2 regions of the Paenibacillus sp. JJ1683 genome follow, and region 1 is predicted to be linked to the other one. Evidence: predicted binding sites of a transcription regulator. Region 1 holds the regulator's gene; the other holds the start of a gene.
What was found. The regulator Rex, encoded in region 1, represses fermentation and respiration genes when NADH is low (regulators of the CRP and FNR family bind a similar motif). The targets are predictions, from matches to a motif close to TTGTGAAATATTTCACAA.
Positions count from the first base shown of each region.

Region 1 (4,928 bases):
GAACAGCCAGGGCTAAAAGCGGTCATCTATAATGCGCTGGGTTGTTTGATGGCAAAGCAGGCTGACGTAAAAGAGGCGCAAAAATATTTTGCTCTCGCGCATCAGTTCGATCCAACGTTGCCCGAGCCACTGCACAATATGCAAGCCTGTTTGTCCGGTGTCGAAAAGCTTCGCTACGACAGCTCCATGTTGACCTGGATGTAGTTGTCAGACACCGAGTAAGACGATGCATGCCCACCTCTCTTAGGCGGCGTGTGCATCGTCTTTTTTGGCTGTCTTAATTTCCAAACAGGCAATCTTCTGCTATGCTATTATACAGAGTTATTATTATTGTATGTGTCATAAGAAAGGATTAAGCTCGAATGAAATTTGCGGTATTGGATTTTGAAACGACAGGCACCCAGTCCGCGGATGACATCATTCAAGTCGGACTTGCAATTATAGATCATGATAACAGCATTTCCCGTGTTTACGGCTCTTATGTAAACCCTGGCAGATCTATTCCACCTTTTATCACCGGATTGACCGGAATTACAGACGATGACGTCAAGGATGCACCTGCACTCGAAGAAATGATGATGGAGCTCGTGCCTATGCTGGACGATGTCGTACTCGTCGGTCATAACGTGGCGTTTGATTTTAATTTTTTGCAAAGCGCTTTGGACCGGTGTGGATATTTACCCTTTAGCGGTAGAATTTTGGATACGATGGATTTTCTGAAAATTATGTTTCCATCATTATCTTCTTATCAGCTAGGTTTTGTTTCCTCAGAGTTTGGGCTGGCGCATGACCGCCCTCATCAAGCAGACAGCGACGCGTTGGCTACGGCTGAGGTGTTTTTAAAGTGTCTGGGTGAGCTTCAAGCACTGCCTCTGATAACGATACAGCGGCTTAGCGATTTGTTCGCAGAGGAAGACAGCGACCTGGGTTGGTTTCTTGACGGCATACGAGAAGAGAAAGAGCTAGATCCTATTCAGGATTTGGAGAAACATCAGTTTTTTCGTCAGCTTGCGCTTAAAGTGGAAGATTGGACTGAACTGGCTGCTCCACGCAGAGAAGATGATCCGAATCCACTGTCAGGCGTTTCCTTTGAGCAGTATATGGATGATGTACGGGACAATTTGCGTTCATCCTTGAGCCAATATGAGGAGCGCGAGGCGCAGATACAAATGATTGAGGGTGTAAATCAAGCCCTGAGTCAAGATAAGCATTTGTTGATTGAGGCGGGTACAGGAACAGGGAAGTCCCTGGGCTATTTGCTTCCGTCACTGTATCACAGTGTAAAATATGGGCAGAGGGTCACCGTAAGCACGCATACCATTAATCTGCAGGAGCAATTGCGAGAGCGTGATATTCCGATGCTGACCAAAGTGATTCCCTTCCCGTTCCGGGCTGCCATCTTTAAGGGACGGGGGCATTATTTGTGTCTGCGTAAGTTTGAACATAAAATAAACAGAAGAGACTTCGCCACACCAAAGGAAGACTTGATTACAGCGGCTCAAATGATTGTCTGGCTGACTCTGACAGAAACCGGTGATGATGAGGAACTAAACCTGAGCAACCGTGGAGGGGATTTTTGGGAAACGGTTGCTAGTGATTCCGAGTCCTGTCTTGGTCGTTCTTGTCCATGGTTCCGCAAATGCTACTATCATCGTGCACGTCATGAAGCAGGAACAGCGGATGTGGTTATAACGAATCACTCCAAGCTGTTCACCGACGTCAAAGCAAGTCATCAACTGTTGCCTAGCTATGAACACTTGGTGATTGATGAGGCACATCATCTAGAGGAAGTAGCTGGTAAGCACCTGGGCATGCATATGAAATATTTCACACTCGTGCATACGCTGACTCGATTGTTCAAGGACAGCAAGAATGGGCAATTGCCTTCGTTACGTCAGCAGTTGGCAAAGTCGGGGCATGAGAAGTCGACGGAATGGGCCTCGGTCATTGATCAGTTGTACCCACTTGTGTTAGAGGTTAAGGAAACTTGGGACCTACTAAGCGATAAGCTGTTTGGCATGTTACCAGAGCGAACTGATGCCACACCAGGTGAAACGGGGCAATTTTCTTCGCGTCTCAAACCGTCAGCCAAGCCTGCAAAGTGGGATCAGGCGGCGGCATTGGAAAATCAGCTTTATGTAACATTGAGCGAAATTTTGCGCAAGGGCGACAAGCTGATGCTGGATGTCAAGGAAGAACATGACGATTATGCGGCGGATAGTCTCATTACAGATATCACGGGTCTGCTTAAGGATTTGGCGGGGATTAGGGAAAATTTGCGCTTCTTTATACGACTCGATGATGAAACAACCGTATATTGGCTTGAAGCGAGTGGACAATTCCGTAGTAAATCATTGCAATTTTATGCGGTGCCCGTCGATGTGAGCCGCCAGTTGAAAGAAATGTTTTTTGACAAAAAAAGAAGTATTATTCTGACATCTGCTACTTTATCGGTAGATAAATCGTTTCAGTACATGACCGATCAACTCGGCTTGCAGGAGGCAGCAGATCAAGGACGATTAATGACGTCACAGCTCCCATCACCCTTTAATTACAGGGATCAGGTGTTGCTGGTCATTCCGCGAGATTTTCCGAGTGTGAAGGGCAGTGTAGGAGATGCACATTTTGTAGAGATGCTCGTTAGCTCTCTAGGAGCGACTGCCCAGGCGACGCGGGGGAGAATGCTCGTTCTGTTTACTTCCTATCGGATGCTCCGGCAAGTGTATGAGCCGCTCAAAGAGGCGTTAGCGTCCAGCGATATTACCGTGTTAGGACAAGGTGTGGACAGTGGGAGTCGCAGCAAGCTAACCCGCCGTTTTCAGGAAGCGAAAGCTTCTGTATTGCTGGGAACCAGTAGCTTCTGGGAAGGCGTCGATATTCCAGGGAAAGCTTTGACTTGTCTGGCTATCGTTCGCTTGCCGTTTCAACCGCCCAACCACCCGTTACTGGAGGCCAAAAGCGAGTTGCTCCAGCAGCAGAAGAAGAATCCATTTATGAAGCTGTCTGTACCACAAGCAGTTATTCGCTTCAAACAGGGATTTGGGCGATTGGTACGTACAGCGAGCGACCACGGAGTCGTCATCGTTTACGATACGCGTGTGATCGAATCCTATTATGGAAAGCACTTTTTGTACTCGTTACCGGGACCAAAAATGGAGCATATGCCATCGGAGCAAATGGTGCCCCGCATCGCCGAATGGCTCCAATCCGCCCCGGAGACTGAGGCACAACGGACGGACACTTAAAGTCCGTTACAATTAGGGGGAGCAAGTATGAAATCAGATAAAATTTCAGAGGCTGTCGTACGGAGATTACCCGTATATTTACGTTATCTGAATGCACTGCACAAACGGGAGGTGGCTACGGTCTCTTCTCAAGAGCTGGGACAGAGGTTAGATTTGAATCCGGCCCAAATTCGTAAAGATCTTGCCTATTTTGGCGATTTTGGTCGGAAGGGCATCGGTTACGATGTTTCTTATCTAATTGAGAAAATACGCCATATCCTGAAAATCGACCAGCAAATTAATGTAGTATTGGTCGGAGCAGGTAATCTGGGTCAAGCCCTATCGAACTATAATGCTTATTTAAAAGACAATATGAAGATTGTGGCGGTTTTTGATGCGTTCCCGGATAAGGTTGGGACCAGAATCAATACTTTGGTCGTACAGCCGATGGATGAACTGGAAGCGACTGTGAAAGAAAAAAATATACGAATCGGGATTATTACTGTACCTGATTTTGAGGCACAGCACGTAGCTGATAGGCTGATTGAGAGTGGAATTGGAGCGATTTTGAACTTTGCACCTATCATTCTCAAGGCACCGGCTAACATTCGGATACATGCCACAGACTTTACAACTGATTTGCTTAGCCTCGCTTATTATCTGGAGGACGGAAAGGAAGAAGCACAATATGACAGTGAATAAATGGATGATTAAAAACGGCTCGTTTGCCGTGAATGGACCCGAGGCTGGGGTAATCGATGGTTTTATGATTGTGGAGGATAGCCGTATTACTTACATTGGCGAGACTTTGCCTGCGGGTGAGGAAGAGACAGAAGCAATCGACGGCAAGGGGTTATTGTTTTTACCTGGTCTGATCAATACTCATGGTCATGCGGCGATGTCTCTGCTGCGGGGGTATGGAGATGATTTGGCACTTCAAGTGTGGCTTCAGGAAAAAATGTGGCCTATGGAAGCCAAGTTTACATCTACGGATGTGTACTGGGGAACTTCTTTGTCAGTGCTGGAAATGCTGAAAGGTGGAACCACGACTTTCCTGGATATGTACGATCATATGGATGAGGTGGCTCGTGTAGCTGAAGAGTCGGGCATTCGTGCAAGCTTGATGCGTGGAGCCATTGGACTCTGTTCAGAAGAAGAACAGCGGATCAAGCTAGCTGAGGCCGTGACTTTTGCGCGTAACTGGCATGGAAAAGCAGACGGACGTATCACAACAATGATGTCTCCTCATGCCCCATACACATGCCCGCCTGCGTTTATTGAGAAATTTGTTCAAGCAGCACATGATCTCGATTTACCATTGCATACGCACATGTCCGAGACGATCGCCGAAGTTGAACAAAACGTACGCGACTACGGCTTGCGTCCAGTTGCACACTTAGATAAGCTTGGCTTTTTCTCCCGTCCTTCACTTGTTGCCCACGGCGTTCACTTGAACGACGAAGAAATAGCTTTGTTAGCGGAACGAGGTGTGGCGGTATCGCATAATCCAGGCAGCAACTTGAAGCTGGCAAGTGGTGTAGCTAGAGTGCCTGAATTGCTGCGTGCAGGAGTTACTGTTTCACTCGGAACAGATGGTCCTGCCAGCAATAATAACCTGGATATGTTCGAGGAAATGCGTCTGGCGGCACTCATTCACAAGGGAGTATCTGGCGACCCAACGGCAGTTCCTGCAAATGAAGCACT
Region 1 covers NZ_CM129820.1:3,321,890-3,326,817, reverse strand. Annotated here, with positions in the region: gene ACUC6J_RS14170 (tetratricopeptide repeat protein) at 1-204, shown strand, start outside; gene dinG (ATP-dependent DNA helicase DinG) at 363-3,245, shown strand; gene ACUC6J_RS14160 (redox-sensing transcriptional repressor Rex) at 3,273-3,926, shown strand; gene ACUC6J_RS14155 (amidohydrolase) at 3,913-4,928, shown strand, end outside.

Region 2 (4,928 bases), 160 kb from region 1:
TATCACATTATGATAAATTCTATAAAGAACAGATTTACAGGCGGAACCTCTGGGATTCCGCCTTTTTGTATTTAACGAATTAGACATATACCTGCCGCATTGGTTTGTTGTATAATCAGTTTTGGTCATGGCAACTTTATCATCACAGGTAATTAAATTTAAGAAAGTGTTTTCTTTCGGGATAAAGTATGCTAAAATGATATATACTAACAAAAGGAAAGCTTTATCAAACCGAAATGCAAAAGAAGGTGAAAAATTTGGAGAGTCAACCGCAATTTACAAAAATGTGTCCGCGTTTTGAAACCGCCTTTTCATGTCTGGGTAAGCGCTGGAATGGATTGATTATTCAATCCATGATGAGCGGTCCCAAGCGGTTTAAGGATATTTCCAATCTGATTCCCACAATGAGTGACAAAATGTTATCAGAGCGGATGAAGGATCTGGAAAATGAAGGGATTCTTACACGCCATGTATATCCGGAAACTCCTGTCCGCATTGAATATGAGCTAACCACCAAAGGTCGTGCACTTCAGCCGGTTATGGAGCAGATTCAATTTTGGGCTGAGGAATGGATTAGATGATCACCAAACTCATTAAGTGTTTTTCATAGCAAAACAGCCTTTTCCTAGGAAAAAGGCTGTTTTTTTATTTTGTGATAGGTAGTACGGCTTAATAGCTTTTAGCACGGCCTGCTACTGAGAATACTCCGGCTGTTGTACGGCGGGGGACACGGGATTGAATATCCAGTGCGGCTGTACGAAATGTGCCTAAGCACGAGTGGCAAAGTCTTCCTGCATAAATGGGAGAACGGCAAGACTCGCAAGGATAATCAAGCTGACTGTATGTGGAGGGAAATTTGCCTGCTCTTACCCAATCTGTGAGCAAATCCATAGGTGTGCCAGTCACATCACTGAGTTGGCGGGTATGAGTAGAAGGATGCCTCCATAGATAGTTAGAACAGCGGTCAAAGAATATATTTTCTTCTTGAATACAAGTGCTACACAGGTTTCTAAGATTTTGACGGAAAATGGAACCGCATTTTGGGCAATTCGAAGTATGTATCTCCATAGAAACCAGTCCTTTGTATCGGAATATAGTAGTATTTTAAAATTTATTAGTTACATATTACTATGACTTTATACCTATATCAATCTTTATTTAAAGAAATTGCTGATCTTTGAGTATATGCTGGCATCGAGATTGACATTACTCTATTACTTATGTATTATAACTTACATAAAGTTACTATGTGAATAAAATAAACTGTATACGATAAGGAGATTTTAATGATACCATCTTTATTTTTAGCCCACGGATCACCTATGCTTGCTATTGAACAGACGGACTATACTGCATTTTTAGAGCAGTTGGGGAAAAGCATTCATCCTAAGGCGATTGTTATCTTTACAGCTCACTGGGAGACACAAATGTTAACGATTAGTTCAATGGATGACATATACGATACAATTTATGATTTTGGAGGTTTCCCACCGGAACTGTACGAAGTGAAATATCCAGCACATGGTTCTGTTGAACTAGCTAATAAGTTGAAAAAGTTATATGAACAAAACGGCATCGAGGTACAAACTGATCATGTGAGAGGACTGGATCATGGTTCCTGGACATTGTTGCATCGTATGTATCCTGAGGCAGACATTCCGGTAGTTCAGATTTCCGTAAATCCGTACCTCTCGCCCAAAGCACAATTTGCCATTGGTGAAGTGCTGCGTGAGTTGGGAGAACAAGATATTCTGGTCATTGGCAGTGGCGTGACTGTCCATAATCTGCGTATTGTCAAATGGGGAGAAACGAAAACGGAACGTTGGGCAATTGATTTTGATGACTGGATTATCGAAAAAGTGCAAAGCGGAGATATAGAAGCTTTAGATCACTATGAAAGCGAAGCGCCGTATGCTCGTCAGGCTGTACCTAGAGCAGAACACTTTGTACCGTTGTTTATTGCAATGGGTAGTGGCGACCCTGCCAACAAAGCTAAGGTCATCCATAGAAGCTATGAAATGGGAAATTTAAGTTATCTATGTTTGCAGTTTTAAAGTGGGTAGGCAGAAGAAGGTCGAGTTATGTGCTTTGTTACTGTCCCGTCCGTTCTCAAAAAAAATGGGGAGTAGAATAAAATTAGGGAGTGTTATAAGCTAATAATGGCTTACAGCACTCCCTTTTACATTAAAAAACAATTTATTATATCCGGCAAATCTCACGTGGGCACAATTCACAATGACATACACCTTGCAGCATTTCCAAATCTTTGACAACAATCATTCCATTATCGTATTCGACTGCATTTTTCTTACGCAGATCACTGAGCATCCGATTTACACTTTCCCGGGTAGCACCGATCATATTTGATAAGTCAGTATGAGTAATTTTTTTATGAATCAGAATATAGTCGCCGTGAGGCTCACCATAGGTGTTGCATAGTCGGATGAGTGTGGAACATAGAGCGCCAGGCTTGCCGTACATCATCAAATCGCGGAATTTGGTCTGGGTAATGCGGTGATGCGATCCCATCCATTTCATAAAGTCAATCGCAAAATCACAATGCTGACAAATAAGCAACTCCAAATCTGTATGATCGATTACGCCAATATCACTGTCCTCCAGAACCTCAGCAGAAAAGGAATGCTTAGTGCCGAAGAAAGGATCAGCTTGACCAACAAGATCGCCGCTTTGATACATATATAGAATAAGTTCCTTACCCTCATCCGTTGTTTTGGTTACTTTTACGCGTCCGCGCTTAATATAAAACAGCTTATCCGCTGTATCTCCTTCCCAGAACAGATGCGAACTTTCTGGCATAACTCGATCTTTCATCATCACTTGCAGCCGGTTGAAGCTGGCCTCCGAGAAGCAACAGGTGTTGCCGCGGGCTTCCATTACATTTGTAGGGTTTCTCATCGTCCATTTCCCCTTTGTATCCTATGTTATTTTATCTGCAACTTGATCAATTCAAATTCATTATATACCTGTGCAATGCGTTTTTGGGGCAAGATGAGGGGGTAAAAGTGGCAGAATTCCAAACTTTGTGATTTAATTCACTTCATAAAATAAAATTTTAAATAGATTGTGAAAAAAATCACAAAATATCTTAGAAAGCTGTGTTACGATCAGTGCGTGAACAAGAGATAGTACACGAGATAACAGGAGGATGAGGGAAATGGCTGTTAAAAACGAGGTTATCCAAAAAGAGCAAAGCGCAGAGCAGTATATTCAAACGCTGATTGACCGGGCGAACCGGGCACAGCAAGCTTTCATGAGTATGAATCAGGAGCAGATTGACGAAATCGTACAAGCTATGGCACTCGCAGGGATGGATAAGCACATGCACCTCGCGAAGTTGGCTGTTGAAGAAACAGGACGCGGTGTGTACGAGGACAAAATCACCAAAAACATGTTTGCAACAGAATATGTCTACCATAGCATCAAAAATGAGAAAACCGTCGGTGTCATTGAAGACAATGACTTTGATAGTTTTCAAAAGATAGCTGAACCAGTCGGTATTATCATGGGGATTACTCCAGTAACAAACCCAACTTCGACTACGATGTTCAAAGCGTTAATTGCCATTAAAACACGTAACCCAATCATTTTCGGCTTCCATCCATCTGCTCAATCGTGTAGTGCGGAAGCAGCCCGCGTCTTGCTTGAAGCAGCTGTTAAACATGGTGCTCCAGCGGATTGTATTCAATGGATTGAAGCACCTTCGATGGATAAAACAAATGTACTGATGAACCACTCTGATGTAGCGTTGATTTTGGCAACTGGTGGATCAGGCATGGTTAAGGCAGCTTATAGCTGTGGTAAACCTGCACTTGGCGTAGGTCCTGGTAACGTACCTTGCTTTATTGAGAAAACAGCCGATATCAAACAGGCCGTGAACGACCTTATCCTTTCTAAATCTTTTGATAACGGTATGATTTGTGCTTCGGAACAAGCTGTAATTATTGAAGAGCCTATCTTCGAGCAAGTGAAGAAATTGATGATTGCTAATGGTTGCTACTTTGTAAATAAAGAAGAGGCAGCTAAGCTCACTCAAGGAGCTATGAATGTAGAAAAATGTGCAGTGAACCCGGCCATTGTCGGCCAGTCTGCTGTAAAAATTGCTGAAATGAGCGGTATTACAGTACCGGCAGGAACCAAAATTTTGGTCGCTGAAATTGAAGGAGTAGGAACCAAATTCCCATTATCTGCGGAAAAATTGAGTCCGGTATTGGCTTGCTACAAAGTAAAAAATGCAGAGCAAGGTATCCAACGTGCTGCTGAAGTCGTAGAGTTCGGCGGTATGGGTCACTCGTCAGCAATCCATTCGCAAGATGAGGATGTTATTGCTCGCTTCGCAGATCGTTTGCAAACAGGACGTATCATTGTAAATGCACCTTCCACACATGGCGCAATCGGTGATATTTACAACACCAACCTTCCTTCGTTGACACTTGGTTGCGGTTCGTACGGTCGTAACTCGACTTCGTCGAACGTATCTGCAGTTAACTTGATTAATGTGAAAAGGGTGGCGAAACGGACGGTGAATATGCAATGGTTCAAAGTACCTTCCAAAATCTATTTTGAAAAAAATTCGACACAGTATCTTGCTAAAATGCCTGATATCACACGTGTAGCCATTATCACTGACCCTATGATGGTGAAACTCGGATATGTGGACCGTGTCATCCATTATTTGCACCAGCGTCAAACACCGGTTGCTATTGAAGTGTTCTCCGAAGTAGAGCCAGATCCATCGACAGTTACGGTAGAGCGCGGTACTGAAATGATGAGACGTTTCCAACCGGATTGCATCATCGCACTCGGCGGCGGTTCGCCAATGGATGCTGCTAAAGGCATGTGGATGTTCTATGAATATCCGGATACTGATTTCAATAACTTGAAACAAAAATTCATGGATATCCGTAAAC
Region 2 covers NZ_CM129820.1:3,480,039-3,484,966, reverse strand. Annotated here, with positions in the region: gene ACUC6J_RS14990 (winged helix-turn-helix transcriptional regulator) at 237-581, shown strand; gene ACUC6J_RS14985 (dioxygenase family protein) at 1,287-2,054, shown strand; gene ACUC6J_RS14980 (Crp/Fnr family transcriptional regulator) at 2,200-2,916, opposite strand; gene adhE (bifunctional acetaldehyde-CoA/alcohol dehydrogenase) at 3,176-4,928, shown strand, end outside.
Region 2: adhE (bifunctional acetaldehyde-CoA/alcohol dehydrogenase) is a predicted target of Rex. The motif match lies at 3,083-3,100, and genes of this name have one in related genera.